Regions from separate parts of the Orrella dioscoreae genome, predicted to be linked through region 1. Evidence: predicted binding sites of a transcription regulator. Region 1 holds the regulator's gene; each other region holds the start of a gene.
What was found. Region 1 encodes FNR, which switches genes on or off when oxygen is low (the NO sensors DNR and NnrR bind a similar motif). Its sites were predicted from a motif close to TTGATNNNNATCAA; they were not measured.

Region 2: a site for FNR is predicted at 2,207-2,220, ahead of ODI_RS05790 (DUF3079 domain-containing protein). Genes of this name have one in related genera too.
Region 3: a site for FNR is predicted at 5,165-5,178, ahead of ODI_RS20475 (universal stress protein). Genes of this name have one in related genera too.

Annotation. Positions count from the first base shown of each region.
Region 1 covers NZ_LT907988.1:3,017,192-3,024,946, forward strand. Annotated here, with positions in the region: gene ODI_RS14020 (YlcI/YnfO family protein) at 1-207, opposite strand, end outside; gene ODI_RS14025 (malate synthase G) at 328-2,502, opposite strand; gene ODI_RS14030 (LysR family transcriptional regulator) at 2,630-3,532, shown strand; gene fnr (fumarate/nitrate reduction transcriptional regulator Fnr) at 3,823-4,548, shown strand; gene ODI_RS14040 (hypothetical protein) at 4,633-4,881, opposite strand; gene ODI_RS14045 (hypothetical protein) at 4,933-5,172, opposite strand; gene ccoG (cytochrome c oxidase accessory protein CcoG) at 5,205-6,686, opposite strand; gene ccoP (cytochrome-c oxidase, cbb3-type subunit III) at 6,683-7,639, opposite strand; gene ODI_RS14060 (cbb3-type cytochrome oxidase subunit 3) at 7,636-7,755, opposite strand, start outside.
Region 2 covers NZ_LT907988.1:1,272,360-1,280,114, forward strand. Annotated here, with positions in the region: gene ODI_RS05775 (MFS transporter) at 1-84, shown strand, start outside; gene ODI_RS05780 (SDR family oxidoreductase) at 284-1,282, shown strand; gene ODI_RS05785 (sulfite exporter TauE/SafE family protein) at 1,293-2,066, opposite strand; gene ODI_RS05790 (DUF3079 domain-containing protein) at 2,289-2,501, shown strand; gene ODI_RS05795 (hypothetical protein) at 2,541-3,788, opposite strand; gene ODI_RS05800 (LysR family transcriptional regulator) at 3,949-4,878, opposite strand; gene ODI_RS05805 (hydrolase) at 5,086-5,772, shown strand; gene ODI_RS05810 (XapX domain-containing protein) at 5,843-6,124, shown strand; gene ODI_RS05815 (amidohydrolase) at 6,216-7,755, shown strand, end outside.
Region 3 covers NZ_LT907988.1:4,459,767-4,467,521, forward strand. Annotated here, with positions in the region: gene ODI_RS20450 (muropeptide transporter) at 1-307, shown strand, start outside; gene ODI_RS20455 (helix-turn-helix transcriptional regulator) at 323-760, opposite strand; gene gdhA (NADP-specific glutamate dehydrogenase) at 757-2,103, opposite strand; gene mntP (manganese efflux pump MntP) at 2,262-2,840, opposite strand; yybP-ykoY riboswitch at 2,845-3,019, opposite strand; gene ODI_RS20470 (exodeoxyribonuclease III) at 3,150-3,944, opposite strand; gene ODI_RS20475 (universal stress protein) at 4,062-4,928, opposite strand; gene ODI_RS20480 (membrane-bound PQQ-dependent dehydrogenase, glucose/quinate/shikimate family) at 5,276-7,705, opposite strand.

The DNA.
Region 1 (7,755 bases):
AGGAACGGAGACGCCCGTCTCTTGATACGCCCGCCACGCAGCTTCGCCGCGAGCATGGAACAAGGCCTCGTCACGCCGGAACGCCACGGCATCCCGCACCGTGCTTTCAACAAACTCCGAGAGCGTCTCGCCTTCGCGAAGGACGGACTCGAGCTCCGTCCGCAGGGCGGGCTCGACACGGACTTGAGGAATGATGGCGGTCTTCATCCAGTCATTGTGCTGCAATCGCGTTGCACGCTCAAGTTTCCGGGCGTGAATGCCAGGACAAAAAAAGGGCAAACGGCTTGTCGCCGCTTGCCCTGCTTGCCAGACGGCTTCGCGTGCCGATCAGCCCTGCGCCGCCTTGTACGCCAGCCGGAACTTGTGCAGCAGCGGCTCGGTATAGCCATTGGGCTGCGCCAACCCTTCGAACACCAATGCCGTGGCGGCGCGATAGGCGAACGACGCCTCGTGGCGGCCATCCATCTGCGTGTACGCCGGGTCGCCTGCATTCTGGCCGTCGACCACCTTGGCCATGCGCGCGAAGGTCTCGCGCACCTGGTCTTCGGTGACCACGCCGTGGCGCAGCCAGTTGGCGATGTGCTGGCTGGAAATGCGCAGCGTCGCGCGGTCTTCCATCAGGCCCACGTCGTTGATGTCGGGCACCTTCGAGCAGCCCACGCCCTGCTCCACCCAGCGCACCACATAGCCCAGGATGCCCTGCGCGTTGTTGTCCAGCTCGCGGCGGATGTCCTCGGGCGCCCATTTGGCCTCGGGCGCCACCGGGATGGTCAGCAGGCCGTCCAGCAGTTCATCGCTGACGTCGGCCAGGCGGGTCTTCTCCAGTTCCTGCTGCACCGACTGCACGTTGATCTGGTGGTAGTGCAAGGCGTGCAGCGTGGCGGCAGTGGGCGACGGCACCCAGGCGGTGTTGGCGCCTGCCTTCGGATGGCCGATCTTCTGTTCCAGCATCGCGGCCATCAGGTCGGGCATGGCCCACATGCCCTTGCCGATCTGCGCGCGGCCACGCAGGCCCGCGTCCAGCCCCACCAGCACATTGCTGCGTTCATAAGCCGTGATCCAGGGCGTGGTCTTCATGTCGCCCTTGCGCAGCACGGCGCCGCCTTCCATCACCGAGTGCATTTCATCGCCTGTGCGGTCCAGGAAGCCCGTGTTGATGAACGCCACGCGCGCGCCCGCGGCCTGGATGCAGGCCTTCAGGTTCACGCTGGTGCGGCGCTCCTCGTCCATGATGCCCAGCTTCACGGTGTTGCGCGGCAGGCCCAGCAGGTCTTCCACGCGCGTGAAGATCTCGTCGGCGAACGCCACCTCGTCCGGGCCGTGCATCTTGGGCTTCACGATGTAGACCGAGCCGGTGCGCGAGTTGCCCTTGCGCTTCAGGTCATGCATGGCCGCCAGCGTGGTCATCACCGCATCCAGGATGCCTTCCGGGATGTCGTTGCCATCGCGGTCCAGCACGGCGGGATTGCTCATCAGGTGCCCCACGTTGCGCACGAAGAGCAGCGAACGGCCGTGCAGCACGAGCTTGCCGCCATCGGCGCCGATATATTCGCGGTCGGGGTTCAGGCGGCGCGTGAAGGTCTTGCCACCCTTGGACATTTCTTCCGTCAGGTCGCCCTTCATCAGGCCCAGCCAGTTGCGATAGACATGCGTCTTGTCGTCGGCGTCCACGGCCGCGACCGAGTCCTCGCAGTCCATGATGGTCGACAGCGCGGCTTCCAGCACCACGTCCTTGATGCTTGCGGCATCGGTCTTGCCGATGGGGTGCTTGGCGTCGAACTGGATCTCGGCATGCAGGCCGTTGTTGCGCAACAGCACCGCCGTGGGCGCAGCGGCATCCCCCTGATGGCCGCGGAACTGCTCGGGGCGCGCCAGGCCGGTGTCGCCGGCGGCGGTCGCCACGAGCAGCTTGCCGCTCTCCACGCGATAGCCCGTGGCATCGGCGTGCGAGCCCTTGGCCAAGGGCGCGGCCAGATCCAGGAACGCACGCGCGCGCGCGATGACGGCGCGGCCACGCGCCGGGTTGTAGTCGCCGCCGCGCGCGCCCTCGCTGTCGGGGATGGCGTCGGTACCGTACAGCGCGTCATACAGGCTGCCCCAGCGCGCATTGGCGGCATTCAGGGCGTAGCGCTGGTTGGACACGGGCACCACCAGCTGGGGACCGGCCTGCACGGCGATTTCCTCGTCGACCTGCGTGCTGCCCGCCGACACGCTGCCGGGCTGGGGACGCAGATAGCCGATCTTCGTCAGGAAGGCGCGATAGGCCGGCATGTCCCGGACCGGGCCAGGATTCGCGCGATGCCAGCCATCCAGTTCGGCCTGCAGGCGGTCGCGCTCGGCCAGCAGCTGGCGGTTGCGCGGCGCCAGATCGTGCACCAGCGCCGAGAAGCCTTGCCAGAACGCCGCGCTGTCCACGCCGGTGCCCGGCAGGGCCTCCTCCTCCACGTAGCGGTCGAGAACCTCGGCGACTTGCAGGCCATGGCGGTTGTTGCGTGCGGACATGGTGGCGCTCCTATCAGTTGGAATGAGGGCGGAAATCCCGCCCGCTGCAGGCAGTGTACGAGCCATGAATGCAGAGAAAAAGGTTATAAAGATAGCTTCATCTTTTACTTTTTATAAAAACAGGCGCATGGACCGCTACAAGCAGATGGGCACCTTCGTGGCCGTCGCCACGCTGGGCAGCCTCTCCGCTGCCGCCCGCGCGGAAGGCGTAGCCCCGGCCATGATCGGCCGGCGCATCGACGCGCTGGAAGCCCGCCTGGGCGTGAAGCTGCTCGCGCGCTCCACCCGCCGCCTGTCCATCACGCCCGAAGGCACGGCCTATCTCGAGGAAGCGCGCCGCCTGCTGCGCGACGTGGAAGACACCGAAGCGCTCATCTCGCAAGGCAGCCGCCAGCCCAGCGGTCCCCTGCGCATCTCCGCCCCCGCCGGCTTCGGGCGCCGCCACGTCGCGCCCTTGCTGCCGGGTTTCGCGCGCGCCTATCCCGATCTGCACATCACGCTGGACCTGACGGACCGCCTGGTGGATCTCATCGAAGAGCGCGTCGACTGCGCGGTCCGCATCGGCGACCTGGTGGACTCGGGCCTCGTGGGCATCCGGCTGGCGGACAACCGCCGCGTCGTGGTGGCCTCGCCCGCCTACCTGGCGCGCCACGGCACGCCCGAACATCCCGACGACCTGGCGCGACACCGTTGCCTGTCCTTCGGCACGCGCGGCAATCAATCGCGCGGCTGGCTGTTCAACCTGGATGGCCGCAACATCGCCCTGCGTGGCGGCGGCGGCATGGAGTGCAACGACGGCAGCGTGCTGCACGCGTGGACGCTCGAAGGCGAAGGCCTGTCGTGGCGCTCAGTGTGGGAAGTGCGCGAAGACCTCGAAGCCGGCCGCCTCGTCACCGTGCTGGACGATTACCACGCGCCCCCCAACGGCATCTTCGCCATCCTGCCCGAACGCAAGCACCTGCCTTCGCGCGTGCGTGTTTTCGTCGATTGGCTGAAAGACGCCTATGCCACGCAAGCGGGGTGGACCTGACCTTTTTTCCTGCCCGCCCCCCTCCCGATTCCACCAGACCGTCCAAGGGCCGTCGCCGCGCGTTTCATCGCGTGTTTGAACGCCCATGCACGGGTCCAGGGTCGCGCTGTGTCCCGAGTTTCTTTTAAGCTGTTGCGAACCGACGCCAAAGGTCCAGAAACCAGGCCTATTCGTCAAGACAGCCCTCGTCCGCGGCATTACAATTGCATCAAGCTTGACGTGGGACATGTGTCACTTCCTGCGCCATCCCCCGGCGCCTTGCCTGACCTGATACCGTAGTGCTTTCCGCCATGCATATTCGAGTCCCCGTTCCCGCTGATTCCCCCCGCTGTTCTTCCTGCATGCTGAGCCATCTGTGCCTGCCCATCGGCATGCCGGCCACCGATCTCGGCAAGCTCGACGACCTCGTCAAGGATCGCGTCCGCGTCGAAAAAGGCCGTCCGCTTTTCACGCTGGGCAGCGAACTCGACGCCGTCTATGCCGTGCGCTTCGGCTCGCTGCGCACGCAGCTCGAACAATCCGAAGGCGACCTGCAGATCACGGGCTTCCATCTGCCCGGCGAGATCGTCGGCATGGACAGCATCGGCCAGCACCGCCACGTCTCCAGCGCGATCGCCATGGAAGACTCCGAGGTCTGTGTGATCCGCATCGATGACATCGACCGCGTCGGCCGCCTGCTGCCCTCGCTGCAAAGCCAGATCCGCCGCCTGATGAGCCAGGAAATCAGCCGCTCGCAACAGATGCTGCTGACGCTGGGTTCGATGCGCTCGGAACAGCGCGTGGCGGGCTTCCTGCTGAACCTGTCGCAGCGGCTCTCCACGCTGGGCTATTCGTCCACCGAGTTCATCCTGCGCATGAGCCGCGAGGAAATCGGCAATTACCTGGGCCTGACGCTGGAAACCGTCAGCCGCCTGCTGTCGCGCTTTGCCCGCGAAGGCATCATCCACATCCATCTTCGTGAAGTGCGCATCCTCGACATGGCCGCGCTGCAGCAGGTCTTCGGCCAGGAGTGCTGAAGCCCGCGCGGCCAGGGGGCCGCGTGTTGCCATGACAAAAAAAGGGACCACGTGGTCCCTTCTTTCATCGGCGCTTTCAACGACTCAACAATCCCCTTCGTCGTCCTCGTCCGCCAGCTTGCCGCGCGACAGGAACAGGGACAGCGCGCTGGAGAACGTGGCCATGCCCCAGAACAGGAAGAAGCCGGCCGAATAGCCTGCCTGGCGCGACACCGGCACATAGCCGAACACCACGATATCCAGCGGATCCACCAGCGCGAACACCACCGCGGTGGTGGCCGCCGCGGCCATGAACGAGGGCCATACGATCCACATCAGCGAACGCCATCCCATGTTCTTCTCCTGTCGTCGTGATCGCGACTGCGTGCTTGCCTGATCGGGCGCTTACTGCGCGCCGGCCGGACGTGCCGGCACGGGGACCTGCGCCTCGGCGGCCTTCTCGACCTTCAGGCCGCGCTTGACGCCCCCGTCATAGATCGCCTGGTCGCCGTAGGACTGGAAGGCCAGGAAGATCGTGATGGCGCACCCCACGATGGCAAGGAACGGACCTGCCATCAGAAGCCAGGGCCAGGGCTCGCGCCACCAGGGGTTGGAAGAGGACGTCGCGGAATTGGCATGGGCCATGAGGGTTCTCCAGGAGTATCGAGTCAGCGGATTCAGCGCGGCACGATGAAGCTGGCCTTTTCTTCCAGCTCGATGGTGCGCCCGTCGGCGTCTTGCGCTTGCGCGCGGAAATGCACGGTATGGGGACCGGGTTCGAGATTCTGCGCGGGCACCTGCAGCACCACGGGCAGGAGGCGGTTCGATGCCGGGTCGAGATGGATGGCGCCGCCGTTCTGCACGGTCAGGCCAGGCAGGCCTTCGGCGCGCAACGTGAGCGTCATGTCGCCTTCCGACACGTTGATGAGCTGCAGGCGGTAGACGTTCTCGATGAGCCCGCCCGCCACTTCGCGGCCCAGCGACGCCCGGTCGCGGATCACGTCGATGCGCAAGGGCGTGCGGGTTGCCAGCGATCCCAGGAAGATGGCCACCAGCACCAGGATCAAAGCTGAATAGATCAGCACGCGCGGACGGAACAACTGGCGGCGCGCCTGCGCGGGCGTCAGCTTGTCCTGCACCGAACGTTCCGACGCATAGCGGATCAGGCCTTGCGGGTATTGCATCTTCTCCATGACCGCATCACAGGCATCCGCACAGGCGCCACAGCCGATGCACATGTATTGCAGGCCGTCGCGGATATCGATGCCGGTGGGGCAAACCTGCACGCACAGGCTGCAGTCGACGCAATCGCCCAGGCCCTGCGCGTGGTGGTCGATCTTGCGCGAGCGCCCGCCGCGCGGATCGCCGCGCTGCTGGTCATAGGTGACGACCCAGGTGTTCGGGTCGACCATCACGCTCTGGAAGCGCGCATAGGGGCACATGTACTTGCAGACCTGTTCGCGCAGGAAGCCTGCGTTGCCCCAGGTACAGAAAGCGTAGAACACCATCCAGAACCACTGCCAGGGCCCCAGGGAAAACGCCGCCAGGGCGCTGCCCAGCTCGCGCATGGGCGCGAAATAGCCGATGAAAGTGAAGCCCGTCCACCCCGCCACCAGCAGCCAGGCGGCGTGCTTGGTCGCCTTGATGCGTACCTTGCGCACGGACCAGGGGTCGCCATCGAGGCGGATGCGCGCGACGCGATCGCCTTCGATGCGCCGCTCGATCCACATGAAGATTTCGGTGTAGACGGTCTGCGGACAGGCGTAGCCGCAGAACAGGCGGCCGGCGACGGCGGTGAAGAGAAACAGCGCCAGCGCCGAGATCACCAGCAGCACCGCAAGATAAATGACATCCTGCGGCCACAACACCATGCCAAAGATGTAGAACTTGCGCGCGCCCAGGTCGAACAGCACGGCCTGGCGGCCGTTCCAGTTCACCCAGGGCAGGCCGTAGTACAGGAACTGCGTCAGGAACACCAGCGCGATCCGCCAACGTGCGTACAAGCCGCTGACCGAGCGCGGATAGATCTTGCGCCGTACGTCGGCCAGCGTCTGCTCGAGCGAGTCGGCGCTGAGGGTGGCTTCGCCGCCCCGCCTCTTGCGCGCGATGGCGGCAGGAGCGGGACGGCTCGCTGAGTCGGATGCGCTGGCGTTGCTCACTGCTTGGACTCCACGGCGGACGGCGTGGCAGCTTGTGCGGTGGACGGGTCATTCGACTGGCGCCAGACCCAGGCGGCCACGATGCGGATCTGCTCGGGCGTCAGCACCTTGTCATGGGCCGGCATGCGGTTCTCGCGGCCTTCCATGATGGTCTGCACGATGGTGCGCTCGGAGCTGCCATACAGCCACACGTCGTCGGTCAGGTTGGGCGCGCCCAGCATCGGGTTGCCCTTGCCGTCGGCGCCGTGGCAGGCCGCGCACGTGCCTTCGTAGCCACGCTTGCCGCGGATCACGCGGATCTGGTCATGCGCCAGGCCCGACAGCGAACGGACGTAGTGCGCGATGTCCGTCGCGTCGCTGGCCGACAGCATTTCCTTGTGCGGCGGCATCATGCCATGACGGCCGTTCGTGATGCTGGCGATGATCGTGTCGGGCTCGCCGCCGTACAGCCAGTCGCGATCGGTCAGGTTGGGGAAGCTGGGGCTGCCCTTGGCGTCGGAACCGTGGCATTGGGCACAGGTGTTCAGGAACAGCCGCTGGCCCATGTCGATGGCGCCCGCGTCGGCGGCGATCGCCGGCACGTCCATCGAGGCATAGCGGGCGTACAGCGGCGCCACCTTGGCCGCGTGGGCCTCGGCGTCCTTCTGCACTTCCTGCGCCGTGGTGTAGCCCAGCAGGCCCTGGTAGGTGCCCAGGCCCGGATACAGCGCCAGGTAGCCCAGGCCGACCAGGCACAGCAGCAGGTACATCCAGGTCCACCAGCGCGGCACCGGATTGTTCAGCTCGCGCAGGTCGCCGTCCCACACGTGGCCCATTTCCTCCCCGTCCTGGCCGGGAGGGCGGCGCGCCAGCCAGGCGCGCTGCGAGAACAGCAGCCACAGGCACCAGGCAATGCCGCCCAGTGCGATCACCGCAATGTAATAGCCCAGGAAGCCGTTGACGAAATCGCTCATGACTGCTTTTCCTCGTTACGCTTTTCCACGCCGACCTGGTCGGCGAACTCGTCGGGCAAGGCGAACGGCAACATGGCCGATTCGCGGTTGGCGCCCTGACGGCCCCGCGAGAAGGC
Region 2 (7,755 bases), 1.7 Mb from region 1:
GTCAGCGCCTACCTGCTGTCCGGCGCGGCTTGCACGCTGATCGCCCTGCGCATCAACAAGCGCCTGGAATCCGCCAACCGCTAATCTTCGGTTACGCCTTCCAGACGGCAGAACGGCCCGCGCCAAGCGGGCCGTTCTGTTTTCCGGCACGGTTTGACGCATGCGGCACATTTGGTGGCGGATGCCTTGCGTCTCGTAGTCAACGCTTGCCAAAGCCTGCTGCAAGCGGTTTGCCACCCCACCAGAATGGACGGGGTAGCAACCCAGACATCAGGAGACGGGCATGAGCACCCAGGACAGGAACGTGGGGCAGGCAATCGCCGCGACCGTCGGCAAGCACCAGGACATCCAGGCGGAGCAGGATCGCAAGGACCGGCAGGCGGCGCATACCGGGCAGGGCAAGTCTCCCGCGCCCGGCCCGCAGCGTGATGAGCCTGCGCCGCCGCTGCCGGCGCAGCACCAGACGAAACCGGGGCACGAGGCCGCGCTGGATCCCGCGCCGCGCTATGCTGCGCCCCACTATCGCGGCAGCGGCAAACTGCAGAACCGGGTCGCGCTCATCACGGGCGGGGATTCCGGCATCGGCCGCGCGGTGGCGGTCCTGTATGCGCGCGAAGGCGCGGATGTCGCCATCGTCTATCTCAGCGAACACGAGGATGCGCGGGTGACGCAGGCGGAGGTCGAGCGGGAAGGGCGGCGCTGCCTGCTCATTCCCGGCGACGTGAAGGACGCCGCGTTCTGCCGCATGGCTGCGCAGCGCACGGTCACGACCTTCGGCAGCCTGGACATCCTGGTGAACAATGCGGCCTTCCAGGAGCATTCCCATGCGATCGAAGACCTGACGGACGCACGCTGGGAGGAAACCTTCCGGGTCAATATCCACGGTTACTTCCACATGGCGAAGGCGGCCTTGCCGCACATGGAGCGGCATGGCTGCATCATCAATACCGGATCGGTGGTGGGGCTGCGCGGCAGCAAGGAACTGCTGGACTATGCGTCCACCAAGGGTGCCATCCATGCCTTCACCAAGGCGCTGGCCAGCCAGTTGATCGGGCGCGGCATCCGTGTGAACGCGGTGGCGCCCGGCCCGGTATGGACGCCGTTGAACCCCGCGGATCGTCCCGCCGAGGAGATCCCGGACTTCGGCAAGGGCACCGACATGGGCAGGGTGGCGCAGCCCGAAGAGCTCTCGCCGGCCTATGTCTTCCTGGCCGCGCCGGCATGCAGCAGCTATATCACCGGCATCGTGCTGCCGGTGACGGGGTCCGTGGGGGCGATCTGATCCGGCGGCCTCAACGCGCCAGCAGTTCGTACACGATCATGTGCGTGCCCAGCAGGATCAAGCTGATGAGAAAGCACTTGCGGAACACCGCGGGCGACAGGCGCTTGCGCAGCGCGGTGCCCAATTGCATGCCGACCAGGGCGGGCAGCAGCATCACGAAGGACAGGCCCAGCGCCGACACCGGATAGCGCCCGTTGAAATACAGGCCCAGCGCCAGCGCGATCGTGGAGACGGTGAAGGAGATGCCCATGGCCTGGATCAACTCGTCGCGCTCCAGGCCGAGAGCCTGCAGGAAGGGCACGGCAGGAATCACGAAGACGCCCGTGGCGGCGGTGATGACGCCGGTGACGGCGCCGATCAGAGGACCCATCCAGCCTTCATCCTTGGCGCGCACGGTCATCTTGGCCCCGCTCAGGCCCCAGGCGGCGTAGGCGATGAGCGCGGCGCCCAGCGACAGCGTGGCCCAGGCGCCGGCGGGCGCCCCCAGCGCCAGCGAGCCGGCAATCGTGCCGGCCAGCACGCCTGCCTGCATGGGCGCCAGGCGCTTCAGCAGCGGGCCCAGGGTGTGCCAGGGACGGATCTGCCAGATGTTGGTGATGAGGGAGGGGATGATGAGCAGCGCGGCGGCTTGCGCGGGCGTCATCATCAGCGCCAGCAGCGCCATTGCGATGGTGGGCAGCCCCAGTCCCACTACGCCCTTGACCAGGCCGGCCAGGACGAAGATGGCGCCGGCCAGGGCGGGAAGCAGGAGTGGCGAGGCGGACAACAGGTCGGGAGCAAGCATGACGGCGGCGCGGCGGGCCAGGAAGGAATCAGCAGGTCCCGATTCTGAGCGCTTGGTTCAAGCCTGAAAATTCGGAAATCCCTGGCGTATCCTCAGGAAGAACCTGAAATCATGGGCGGCCAGGCCGCTTGAGCCATGCCTTGCCCTGAATCAATATCCTGCACGGATGGCAGGCGTATCTTGAAAGTCAAGCTGGGCATGACAGTAAGGACGCAGTCAACCGTGGGCAAGAAATTCCCCCTCAATCCCAAGTTCCCCGAGCGCATCTGCTGGGGCTGTGACCGCTATTGCCCGACGGGCGACATGGCTTGCGGCAATGGGTCGGGGCGCACCCAGCACCCTTCGGAGGTGCTGGGGGAGGATTGGTATCTGGTGGGGGATTGGGGGATGGAGGAGAGCGAGGGCAAGCCTGCAGCGGAGGATATCGGGCCTTAGCAACAAATGCTTCGCGTGGGCAGAGGTATTGTGAACATCCTAGTTCATTTCCGAAATACCCCAGGGCCGGATATTCCGCGACGACCCCTCCCAACGGATCTGCTCCACCTTCCACCTATCCGAAGGCAGTTTGACCAGTGTCACGGAAAGATCCGGCGCATCGGGCGTTCGCAGCACGGTGGTGGCCCGTTTGCCGTCGACCTTGGCCGGTTCGGCCTGGGTGGCCGCGGTGATGGCAAAGGGCAGTTTCTTCAGCACCGCCGCGCCGACCAGCAGGGTGTCGAACTGGCGGGCGTTGTCGAAGTTGTATTCATTGGTGGGCGCCACGCCGCGGGCGATGTCCTCGCGGCTGCGCTCGGTTTTCTTCGCCAGCGGGGACAGGTCCAGGTCGTTCAGCGTGAATCCCGGAATCAGCTGTTCCATGCGCAGCGCGCCGATGGCCGCCATGGCATCCCATTCCGCGCCAGGCGACAGCAGGTGATAGCTGGCGAAGTAATCCCCGTGCGACCAGGCATGCATGAAGGCCTGCACCGTGGTGTCCGGCGAGGACATGTCCAGCGCGTCGTAGAAGGTGCGCGGCGTGCCGGCGGGCGCCGCGGCAGGCTTGAGCGAGGAGGCGCCCTGGGCCTGTCCGGACTCGCCATCCCAGGGATGGGCGGCGATGGATGCGCCGGGCCAGCGCACCTGGTCCACTTTCCAGCGGCCGGAGGGCTGGCGCAGCAGCGACATCGTCAGCGTCTCGGCCTTGGGGGTCTTCAGCGTCACGGTGGCCTGCGTGTCATCGGCCTTGCCGACCTCGACCAGCGTCTCGCTGGTGAGGACGAAGGGCAGCTTGCCGCGCTGGGCGGCACCCAGCATCAGCGCGTCGAAACGGCGGGTGGGATCGAAATCGACTTCCGAAATGGGGGCGGCATCGTCATGGGAGGCCTCGGCGCCCTGGGCGGGACGCTGGTAGACCGGCGACACCTTGTGGTCGGACTCATCGAAGCCCGGCACCAGACGTTGCGGCGTGTAGTCATCGATGGCGCGCGACGCATCCCATTCGCCCTGCGGCGACAGCAGCAGGTGCACCGCCATGAAATCCTGGGCGACCCAGGCCTGCACGAAGCGTGTCGCGCTGGCCTGCGGAGATGACATGTCCAGCGATTCGTAATACGTGCGCGCCACGGGGGGCGTGGTGCTGGTGGGCGCGGGGGCGTCGGTGGCGCCGGCAGGCGCGAACCAGGTGGAGACGGCGAGGGTGAGCAGGGCGAGCAGCCCGGCGGGGCGCGAACGTAGCAGGGACATGGCGAAAGATGAGCGTCGGAAGCCGACCGATGATAGCAACCGGCGGGTGCCCCGACGCTGGCTGCCGGCGCCGAATTTGAATCCGGATGTCACACGCGATGGATCGCGGCCGGCTGCTGCCGGCCACGGCGGTCTGCATCCGTGCCGCGCAGTGGGCGCCCTACAGCGTCCCTCGCGGCCGCTGCGCCCAGGGTTCCCGCGCCAGCTTGTCGGCCAGGTAGTCGATCAGCGCCCGCACCCGGGCAGGCTTGCCGCGTCCCGGCGGCGTGATCAGGTGCAGCGCCAGCGGCTCCACGCTCCAGTCTTCCATCACCGTCTGTAGCGCGCCCGATTCCAGGTCCTTCCAGCACAGGAAGTCCGGTTGCAGCGCCAGGCCCAAGCCTGCCATCAGCGCGGGGGCCAGCGCCTCGGCATTGTTGATCTGCAGGGGCACGGTGGGGGAGTGCGTGTATTCGCCTTCCGTCTTGTGCGTGAAACGCCAGTTCGTGCCGCTGCGCGAATAGGTATAGAGCAGGGCGCGGTGCCCGGCCAGGTCGCGCGGATGCCGCGGACGGCCGTGGCGCGCGAAATAGCCGGGCGTGCCCACCAGGCGGATCTGCACCTCGCAGAGCTGCCGGGCCAGCAGGCTGGAATCGACCAGCTTCGAGACGCGCAGGGCCAGGTCATAGCCGTCGTTGACCAGGTCGTTCAGCTTGTCATCGAAATGCACGTCCAGCTGCACGTCGGGGTGGAGCCGCATGAATTCAGGGAATAGCGGCGCCAGTCGGGGAATGCCGAAAGACATGGGGGCGGCCAGGCGTATTGGCCCGCGCAGGCTGCGCGAGAGTTCCGCCATGTCGGCCTCCACCGCACGGCCTTCTTCCAGGATGCGGGCGGCCCGCGCCAGCGCCGCCTGGCCGCTCTCGGTCAGCGACATGCTGCGCGACGTGCGGTGGAACAGCACGGTCTGCATGCTGGCCTCCAGGCGGCTGATGGCCTTGGAAACCGTGGCCTGGGACAGCGAGAACTCGGCCGCGGCGCGGGCAAACGAGCCCAGCTCAGCGACCTTCGCGAAGATGGCCCAGGCTTCCAGGTCCGGCATTTTTTTCATGGGGATTGCCTTTTTACATGAGTCGCGGAGAGAGACAGCAATACCACTGAAACGGCGCCGCCAGCATCCAAGAAATGGAAAAGATGCCATTCCATTCAGCTACTTATCAGCGGCCTGGCGGAAACCTACACTGCAGCTGGCCTGACCATTTCGCGCCATGCAGGCCGGTGGACGGGCTTCATCCCAAGACTTCCCGGAGCCTCTTCCATGTCGCAGAAATACCTCGAAGTACTGACGCCGCAGAACAGCCAGCTCATCTTCATCGATCAGCAACCGCAGATGGCTTTCGGCGTGCAGTCCATCGACCGCCAGACGCTCAAGAACAACGTCGTGGGTCTGGCCAAGGCGGCCAAGATCTTCGATATTCCCACCACCATCACCACCGTCGAAACCGAGAGCTTCTCGGGCAATACCTTCCCTGAACTGCTGGGCGTGTTCCCGGATCATCCGATCCTGGAGCGTACCTCGATGAATTCCTGGGACGACCAGAACGTGCGTGACGCACTGGCCAGGAATGGCCGCAAGAAGGTCGTCGTGTCGGGCCTGTGGACCGAGGTCTGCAACACCACCTTCGCCCTGTGCGCCATGCTCGAGGGCGACTACGAGATCTATATGGTGGCGGATGCCTCGGGCGGCACCTCGTCGGACGCGCACAAGTACGCCATGGACCGCATGGTCCAGGCCGGCGCCGTGCCGATGACGTGGCTGCAGGTGCTGCTGGAGTGGCAGCGCGACTGGGCCCGCAAGGAAACCTACGACGCCGTCACCGGCATGGTGCGCGAGCATGCGGGCGCCTACGGCATGGGCATCGACTATGCCGTGACGCACGTGCACAAGGGCCCGGAGCGCGCCCAGCACGGCAAGCGCATCGGCCCGAACCCGGCCAACAAGTAATGCCCGGGCGGCCGTCCTGGCCGTCCCGCGCGGACGGCCGCAGCGGCAGCCTGCAAGAAGGGGGTCTGTCATGAAAATGTATGTGTTGTCCCTGGGCGCCGGGCTGCTGATCGGCGTCATCTACAGCCTGTTGAATGTCCGTTCGCCGGCGCCGCCCTTGATTGCGTTGGCGGGTTTGCTGGGCATCCTCCTCGGCGAACAACTCATCCCGGTCGGAAAGCAGCTCCTGCAAGGCACCGCCTTCAGCGCGGCCTGCGACAAGGTCCATGCCGTCAGCCATGTGATGGGGCCGTTGCCCGGCCGCCATGCCACGCCCGCCGAAGCGAAACAGGACGAGTCCAAGCCGGGCTGACGCGCGCTGCCGCGCTTGCGGCAACCGGTCCTGTTCGAGTCGCCGAATTCCCGCCTGACAGGCGAATCTTTTTCGTATTGGAGTCCGCAACGTGGCGCATCCTGACGTCATCTTCTTCAACGGCCGCATCACCACCCTGGACCGCGCCAACCCCACCGCCAGCGCCGTTGCCGTGCGCGATGGCCGCTATGTTGCCGTGGGGCAGGACGTGCAAGTGCTGGCGCTGGCAGGCGAGGCCACGCGCCGCATCGACCTGCAAGGCCGCGGCGTGCTTCCGGGCCTGCATGACAACCACACGCACGTGGTGCGCGGCGGCCTGAACTACAACATGGAACTGCGCTGGGACGGCGTGCGTTCGCTGGCCGACGCCATGGACATGCTCAGGCGCCAGGTCGCCGTCACGCCGGCGCCGCAATGGGTGCGCGTGGTGGGGGGCTTCACCGAGCATCAGTTCATCGAGAAGCGCCTGCCCACGCTGGAAGAGATCAACGCGGCGGCGCCCGATACACCGGTGTTCCTGCTGCACCTGTACGACCGCGCCCTGTTGAATGGGGCGGCCCTGCGCGCCGTGGGATACACCAGGGACACGCCCGAGCCGCCCGGCGGCCAGATCCTGCGCGACGGCCAAGGCAATCCCACGGGCCTGTTGCTGGCCAAGCCGAACGCCACCATTCTTTATGCCACGCTGGCCAAGGGCCCCAAGCTGCCGCTGGAATACCAGGTCAATTCCACGCAGCACTTCATGCGCGAGCTGAACCGCCTGGGCGTCACGGGCGTCATCGACGCGGGCGGCGGCTACCAGAACTATCCCGATGACTACGCCGTCATCCAGCAGTTGGCCGACGAAGACAAGATGACGGTGCGCCTGGCCTACAACCTCTTCACGCAGAAGCCCAAGGAAGAGAAGGAAGACTTCCTGAAGTGGACGGCGTCCGTGAAGTACAAGCAGGGCAACGATTACTTCCGCCACAACGGCGCGGGCGAGATGCTGGTGTTCTCGGCCGCCGACTTCGAGGATTTCCGCCAGCCGCGACCGGACCTGGCGCCGGAAATGGAAGGCGAGCTGGAAGAGGTCGTGCGCGTGTTGGCGCAGAACCGCTGGCCCTGGCGCCTGCATGCCACCTACGACGAAACCATTTCGCGTGCGCTGGACGTGTTCGAGAAGGTCAACCAGGACATCCCCCTGCAGGGCCTGAACTGGTTCTTCGACCATGCCGAGACGATCTCCGAGCGTTCCATGGATCGTGTCGCCGCGCTGGGCGGCGGTATTGCCGCGCAGCACCGCATGGCGTATCAAGGCGAGTATTTCGTCGAGCAGTATGGCGCGGCGGCTGCCGAAGCCACGCCGCCCGTCGCCCGCATGCTGGAAAAGGGCGTGAAGGTGTCGGCCGGCACCGATGCCACGCGCGTGGCCTCCTATAACCCGTGGGTGTCGCTGTCTTGGATGGTCACCGGCAAGACCGTGGGCGGCCTGCGCATCACGCCGCGGCGCAATTGCCTGGACCGCGAGACCGCGCTGCGCATGTGGACCGAGAACGTCGCCTGGTTCTCCAATGAGGAAGGCCAGCGCGGCCGCGTGCAGGTGGGCCAGTTCGCCGACCTGATCGTGCCCAGCAAGGATTACTTCGCGT
Region 3 (7,755 bases), 1.4 Mb from region 1:
CAAGAGCATCTGGCTGATGGCCATGGCCATCGGCGTCGAGAACCTGTGCGGCGGCCTGGGCACGGCCGCGTTCGTGGCGCTGCTGATGGGGCTGTGCGACCGGCGCTTCTCGGCCACGCAGTTCGCGTTGCTGTCGGCGCTGTCGGCCGTGGGCCGCACCTATCTGGCGGGGCCGCTGACCCCGCCGCTGGTGGAGTCCTTGGGCTGGCCGACATTCTTCATGCTGACCGTGTTCATCGCCCTGCCGGGCCTGGCGCTGCTGCGCTGGCGGCGCGCCGACATCGAGCGGCTGGATCGGGAAGGTTGATCAGTCCTGGCGGACTCAAGCGAGCAAGGGGCGAAGCGCCTTCTTGAAATCGGCTCGCAACTGGTGACTGGCTTTCGCCAGGTTGATCTGCATGGCGGTGCGCGCCACCTCCAGCACCGGCGGCTCGATCCGGTAGGCCCCTCGCGCTTCCAACCAGGACAGCACGTCGGCCAGATGCCAGAGCGATGTGCTGCCCTCATGGAGGGGGGCGGGAAATGCCGCGGCATGCCCCAGCATCAGCTTGCGCATGTTCTGGCGTGACACACCCACGACATCGGCCACGTCGGTCAAACCCACGAAATCTGGCGCAGCTTCGATGAGCCTGGCCGTCGGGATCGCGCGCCTGACGTCCGACAAGGCACTCATCAACGCCGCCTGTGCGCTGTCCGCGACGCATAAAAAAACGGACCCGAAGGTCCGTTTTTCATTGCAGGCAACGCGCCCGGGAATCAATAGATCCCCTGCGCCAACATCGCGTCCGCCACCCGCACGAAACCGGCGATGTTCGCGCCGTCCAGGTAGTTGACGAACTTGCCGCGCGAGGCCTCGCCGTGGCGCACGCAGTTGGCATGGATGTCGCGCATGATGGCGTGCAGGCGCGCATCGACTTCCTCGCGCGACCACGACAGGCGAATGGCGTTCTGGCTCATCTCCAGGCCCGACACCGCCACGCCGCCAGCGTTGCTGGCCTTGCCCGGGGCATAGGCCACCTTGGCCGCGATGAAGGCATGCGCTGCCTCCAGCGTGGCAGGCATGTTGGCGCCTTCGGCCACGCACTGCACGCCGTTGGCGATCAGCGTCTGGGCGTCCTGCAGTTCCAGCTCGTTCTGGGTGGCGCAAGGCAATGCCACGTCCACCGGCACGTGCCAGGGGCGCTTGCCCGCCTCGTACTTCAGCTTGAACTGCCGGGCGTAATCCTCGACCGTGCCGCGCGCTTCGTTCCTGAGCGACATGAGGGCGGCCAGCTTCTCGTGGGTGAAGCCGGCCTCGTCCACCGCCACGCCCCGGGAATCGGACACGGTCACGACCTTGGCGCCCAGCGCCATGGCCTTCTCGATGGCGTACTGGGCAACGTTGCCCGAGCCCGAGACCGACACGCGCATGCCGTCCAGCGACTTGTCCTGGCGCGCCAGGATTTCCTGCACGAAATAGACCGTGCCGTAGCCCGTGGCTTCCGGGCGGATCAGGCTGCCGCCGAAGGCCGGGCCCTTGCCGGTGAAGACGCTGGCGGCCGAATTCGACAGGCGCTTCATCATGCCGGTCATGAAGGCCACTTCACGGCCGCCCACGCCGATGTCGCCAGCGGGCACGTCGGTATCCGGGCCCAGGTGCCGATGCAGCTCCAGCATCAGCGCCTGGCAGAAACGCATGACTTCCGCGTCGGAACGTCCCTTGGGGTCGAAGTCCGAACCGCCCTTGCCGCCGCCCATGGGCAGGCCGGTCAGGGCATTCTTGAAGGTCTGTTCGAAGGCCAGGAACTTCAGGATCGACAGGTTCACCGAGGGGTGGAAACGCATGCCGCCCTTGTAGGGACCGATGGCCTGGCTGTGCTGGATCCGGAAACCGCGATTGACCTGCACGCGGCCATGGTCATCGACCCACGACACGCGGAACTGGATGGCGCGCTCGGGCTCGACCAGGCGCTCGAGCAGGCCGTGCTCCGCGTAATGGGGATGCTTTTGGAGAAAGGGCCAGAGGCTGGCGGTGACTTCCTTGACGGCTTGCATGAATTCCGGCTGATGCGGATCGCGCGCCGCGACCTGGGCCAGGAAAGCGTCCAGACTCTGTAGTTTCAAAAGCGTCTCCCAAGATGAATGTGTTTGCGACATGAAAGTGCATCGCGTTCCGCGATGGTGCGAAATTCTACGGGCAAACGCTTTTTTGGTGCAAAAATGCCGGGAAACACCCAAAAACAGTGCGCGGCGGCGGAAAATCACACCGCCGCGGCAGAGGGTCAGGCAGCGGCTGCGCCCAGGTGTTCGTACAGGATCAGGGCGCCGATGGCGATCAGGATGACGCCGCCCAGGATCTCCGCGCGCTTGCCCACCCAGGCACCCAGCACGCGGCCGAGCATCACGCCCAACGTCACCATCAGCATGGTGGCCAGGCCGATCGCGGCGGCGGTCGACACGATGTTCACGTCGATGAAGGCCAGGCCCACGCCCACCGCCATGGCATCGATGCTGGTGGCAAAACCGGTGGCGGCCAACACCCAGAACGAGTGACGGCCCGGCCTTCCCTCGGGGGCGTCTTCAGCGTCGCCCTTGAAGCCCATGTAGACCATGCGGGCGCCCAGGCCCGCGAGCAGACAGAAGGCGATCCAGTGGTCCCAGCGGGAGACGTATTGGGAGGCGGCAAGGCCGAAGGCCCAGCCGATGACAGGCGTGATCGCCTCGATGACGCCGAAGATGAGGCCGGTGCGCAGCGCCTCGCCCCAGCGGGGCTTGTGCAGCGCGGCGCCCTTGCCGATGGCGGCCGCGAACGCATCCGTGGACATGGCGAAGGCCAGCAGCACGACGGAGAAGAAATTCATGGGAGAGGAGTCCAGCCGGGTACGAGAACCACGGCACACCGCACACGCCCGACAAAACCCGCGTGGATGCACCGTTGGTCTCGCCAAGCTGTTACGCCGCCCGAGCCACGGTATCCAATACCGAGTGTGTTGACTCGCGCTCTTCCGCAATGCACGGAAGCAGGCTACTCCCCAAGAGGAGACCGGATCGTAGCATGGATACGCATGCCGGCACCCATGCCGCTATCAGGGTGATAGCAAAAACCGATGCCCCTCACGGGGGACGTGGCGCCTCGGCCACGCCCCGGCTTTCCTGACGTCAGCCGCGGTTCACAGCTTGAAGTCGTAATCGATGGTCAGCGGCGCGTGGTCGCTGAAGCGCTCACCCTTGTAGATGGCGGCCGAGCGGGCCAGGGCCGCGATGCCCGGCGTGGCGATCTGGTAATCGATGCGCCACCCCACGTTCTTCGCCCAGGCCTGGCCACGGTTGCTCCACCAGGTGTAGGCCTCGCCCGTCGTCTCGGGGTGCAGGGCGCGATACACGTCCACGAAGCCGCGCTGGTCGAACACGTCCGTCAGCCAGGCACGCTCTTCCGGCAGGAAACCCGAGTTCTTCAGGTTGCCCTTCCAGTTCTTCAGGTCGATTTCCTTGTGGGCGATGTTCCAGTCGCCGCAGATCACCACCTCGCGGCCCGTGGCGCGATGCTCGGCCATCAGGCTGTCCAGCAGCGGCTCGAACTTGGCCAGGAAGCGGTACTTGGCCTGCTGCCGCTCGTCGCCGCTGGAGCCCGAAGGCAGATAGGCGCTGACCACGGTAAGCGTGTCCCAATCGGCGCGGATGATGCGGCCTTCGGGGTCGAACTCCTCGCAGCCCAGGCCATTGGCCACTTTCAGCGCGGGCTTGCTCAGGTAGAGACCGACGCCGCTGTAGCCCTTCTTCTGCGCTGCGCAGAAAAACCCCTGGTAGCCCGGCGGATTGCGCAGGTCGTCGGTCAGGTCGGCGTCCTGCGCCTTGATTTCCTGCAGGCAGAGGATGTCCGCGGCGTGGCTGGCCATCCAGGGCTGCAGGCCCTTGCGAAAGGCCGAGCGGATGCCGTTCAGGTTGAGCGAGGTAATGCGCAGCACGGTGGGAACTCCTGGGGGAAAGCGTCAACGGGCAACTTTAACCGACGCAACGCCCGCTCCCAGGAAAGCGGAAGGGCCGCCCCAGGGCGGCCCTTCCTTGCCTTGGCGGCAATCGCCTCAGCCGCGCTGGCGCACCACCAGCACGTCGGTCGGCAACGATGCCAGCAGCCCTTCGGCCACGCTGCCCAGCGCGGTGCGCAGGATGCCGGTGGCGCCGTGCGTGCCCGCCACCACCAGGTCCACCGGGTGCTTCAGCACATAGGCGGGCAGCTTCACGTCGGGCTGGCCCAGCTCATAGATGACCTCGGGCTTGGCATTGGCCAGTTCGGGCGTGCCGGCGATGAACTCGGCGGCCTTGGCCTCGGCGCGCTCCTGCAGGATCTCGCTGTTGACCCCTTCGCTGCCCGCGCCACGCGTCGGAATGTCGAAGGCGTGGAACAGCGACAGGGAGGCCTCGGGCGCCAGGGCGCGGCCAATGCGCACCGACTGGCGCGAGCCTTCCGAGAAATCCGTGGCAGCCAGCACCGTGGCATAGGGACGGTGCGAACGCGACTTCACCACCAGCACCGGAATGTCGGACTGGCGCACGAGCTTTTCCACGGTGGTGCCCAGCACGATGCGGCCCAGCGTCTCGTCGCGCGCGATGCCGCTCACGATGAGGCCCACGCCATGCGCCTGGGCCACTTTCTCGATGACGTCCACGGGCTTGCCCGTTTCCACGACGACCTCGACCTGCACGTCCACATCCTGCAGGTCGCGCGTGAGGCGTTCCTGCGCCAGCTTCTGCTGGTCTTTCACATTGCGCCGCCAGGTGGGCAGCGTCAGGCTGTCGACCAGTCCCGACTCCAGGACGTGCAGCACCACCAGCTTGGCCTGGTGCTGCCTGGCCAGCAGCACGGCGCGGTCCAGCGCACGGTCGCAGCGGGCGCTCAGGTCGGTGGCGAAAAGAATGGCGCGCGGAGGAGTTTGTACAGAGGATCCCATGTGTATCTCCAGTCAGGTGTTCAACGTGGCCGCCTGGCCCGGCATTGCGGGGTGGCTGGCCGCTTCTTTTTCTGCTTCGTTGCCGCGAGGCTTGCCGCGCATGCACTGGCGCGGCACCTCCATGATGCACGTGGCGTCCCTGATTTCCCAAGACGTTTTGCATCCGGGGAAACCAGGTAAAACGCCGTTGCATGGTGCGGTTGGGCCCATTGTGGGGGACGCGGCAGGCCAGATCCTTGACCTGCATCAAGCATGCACCCCCCTCGTCCTGGACATTTCCCGGCCCGAAAACAAAACGCCCCGGAAGGGCTTCCTTCCGGGGCGCGTCTTGCATCAGGACGGAAAGATCAGTCCGGCAAGGCGAAGGCCATGATGTAGTCGCCACGCGCCGGCGCGGTGCGGCCACCGCCGGCGGTCACCACCACGTACTGCTTGCCCGTGTCGGGCGACACGAACACCAGCGGGGTCGACTGGCCGCCCACGGGCAGCGGCGACTTCCACACTTCCTCGCCCGTCTTCACGTCGAAGGCACGCAGGTAGTAGTCGGCCGTGCCGGTGTAGAACACCAGGCCCGAGGCCGTGGCCACCGGACCGCCCAGCGAGGGCATGCCCAGGGGAATCGGCATGCCGGTGCGGATGCCTGCCGGTCCCAGTTCCTTGACCGTGCCCAGCGAACGCTGCCAGGCGATCTGCCGCGTCTTCAGGTCGATGGCGGTCAGCGCGCCGAAGGGCGGGTTGGTGCAAGGCACGCCCAGCGACGAGGTCACCATGGCGCGCACCAGGCCGTAAGGCGTGCCTTCCATCGGCACGACACCGCCTACGCCAGGGCCGGTCTTGCCGGACTTGGCCGTGAGTTCGTTCACGGATTCGCGCGGCAGGATCTTGCCCTTCATCATGATGCGCATGTCGTTCACGATCAGGGTGTCGTTCACCTTGTCGATCGAGACGCCGCCCCAGTTCATCGTGCCGAAGGGCGAGGGATGCGGGATGTACCAGTTCAGGCTGGGCGGCGTGAAGTCGCCCGTGTACTCCAGCTGGCGGAAGGCGATGCGGCATTGCAGCTGATCCAGCGGCGTGATGCCCCACATGCCCTGCTCCGTCAGGTCGCCCTGGCGGATCTGCGGCATGCCGACCGAATAGGGCTGCGTGGGCGACAGCTTCTCGCCGGGCAGACCTTCCGTGGGCACGGGCTTTTCCACGACTTCCGTCACGGGCTTGCCGTTGCGGCGGTCCACCACGAAGATCTCGCCACGCTTGGTGGTCTGGATGATCGCGGGCACGCGGCCGCCCTTGCCGTCCGGGAAGTCGTACATGACCGGCTTGGACGGCAGGTCGTAGTCCCACACGTCGTGGTGCGCGGTCTGGAACACCCAGCGCTCGGCGCCGGTGCGCGCGTCCAGCGCCACGATGGACGAGCTCACGCGGTCGGTCTCGGGCGTGCGATGGCCGCCATACATATCGGGCGTGCCGTTGCCGGTGGGCAGGTAGACCTGGCCCAGCTCGGCGTCATAGGTCGGCACGGCCCAGGTGTTGGGCGTGCCGCGCGTGTAGTGCTCGCCCGGCGCAGGCGCGGTATGCACGCCGGGACGGCCCACGTCCCACGCCCATGCCAGCTTGCCGGTCACGGCGTCGAACGCGCGCACGACGCCCGAAGGCTCGTCCACGGACTGGTTGTCCATGACCCAGCCGCCCACGATCAGGCGGTCGCCCGCCAGCACCGGGCCCGAGGTCGGGTTGTAGAAACCGGGAATCACCTGGCCCATGCCGTCGGCCAGGAACACCTGGCCGTTCTCGCCAAAGCCTTCGGCGAAATTGCCGGTGGCGGCGTCCAGCGCGATCAGGCGCATGTCGGCGGTGGTCACGTACAGGCGCGGCGACACCGGCGCGGCGGGGGCGCTTTCAGCGCCTTCGGCGGCGGGGGCGGCGGCGGGCGCCTTGGCCGGATCGAAGTACGCCAGCGAGCGGCAACGCTGCCACGACGGGCTGTAGCCCGCGTTCACCTTCGGGTCGAACTTCCAGATCTGCTCGCCGGTGTCGGCCTTCAGCGCGAACACCTGGTTGGTCGGTGTGCACGCATAGACCACGTTGCCGATCTGCAGCGGCGTGTTCTGGTTCTCGGCGCCGCCATAGGCGAAATCACCGGTGCGGAAGGTCCAGGCCACCTGCAGCTTGGAGACGTTCTCGGGGGTGATCTGGTCGAAGGGGGCGAACTGCGTGCCGTCGGGCGTGCGGCCGTAGCCGGTCCAGTCGGCGCGGTCCTCCGAGGCCTTGTAGGCATTCGGCGTCGTGTCGGCGGCAGCCTGCTCCCCCTTGCCCGGCTTCACCATCCAGATCGGCTGGAAGGCATAGGCGAAGGCGCCCAACAGACCCACCAGCAACACGCCGGCCAGTGCGCGCGCGCCCAGGCGAATGCCGTCGGTACTCGACGCGCCACGCAGGCCGGGCAACGCCAGCGCCACCAGCATGGCCAACAGGGCCAGCAGGCCCAGGCGCGCCGCCAGCGGCCAGAAATTCAGGCCCGCTTCCCACACCGCCCAGGGGATGGTGACCAGGAACACGAATCCATAGACCCACGCGCCACGCGCATCCGCGCGCAACAGCAGCAGGCCGCTGATGAGCATCAACACGCCCACGGGCAGGTAATACAGCGAACCGCCAAGCTGCAGCAGTTGCCAGCCGCCATGGGCCAGGTAGGCGCCTGTCAGGGCGACGAGTATCCCGACGATCGCGGCATAGATGCGCGCGAAGCGTGACGGGCTTGCGGGGGGGTTTGCCATTGCGGCTTCTCCAACTGTTGAACGACTCGGGGCGTCGCCGGGACAGCGGA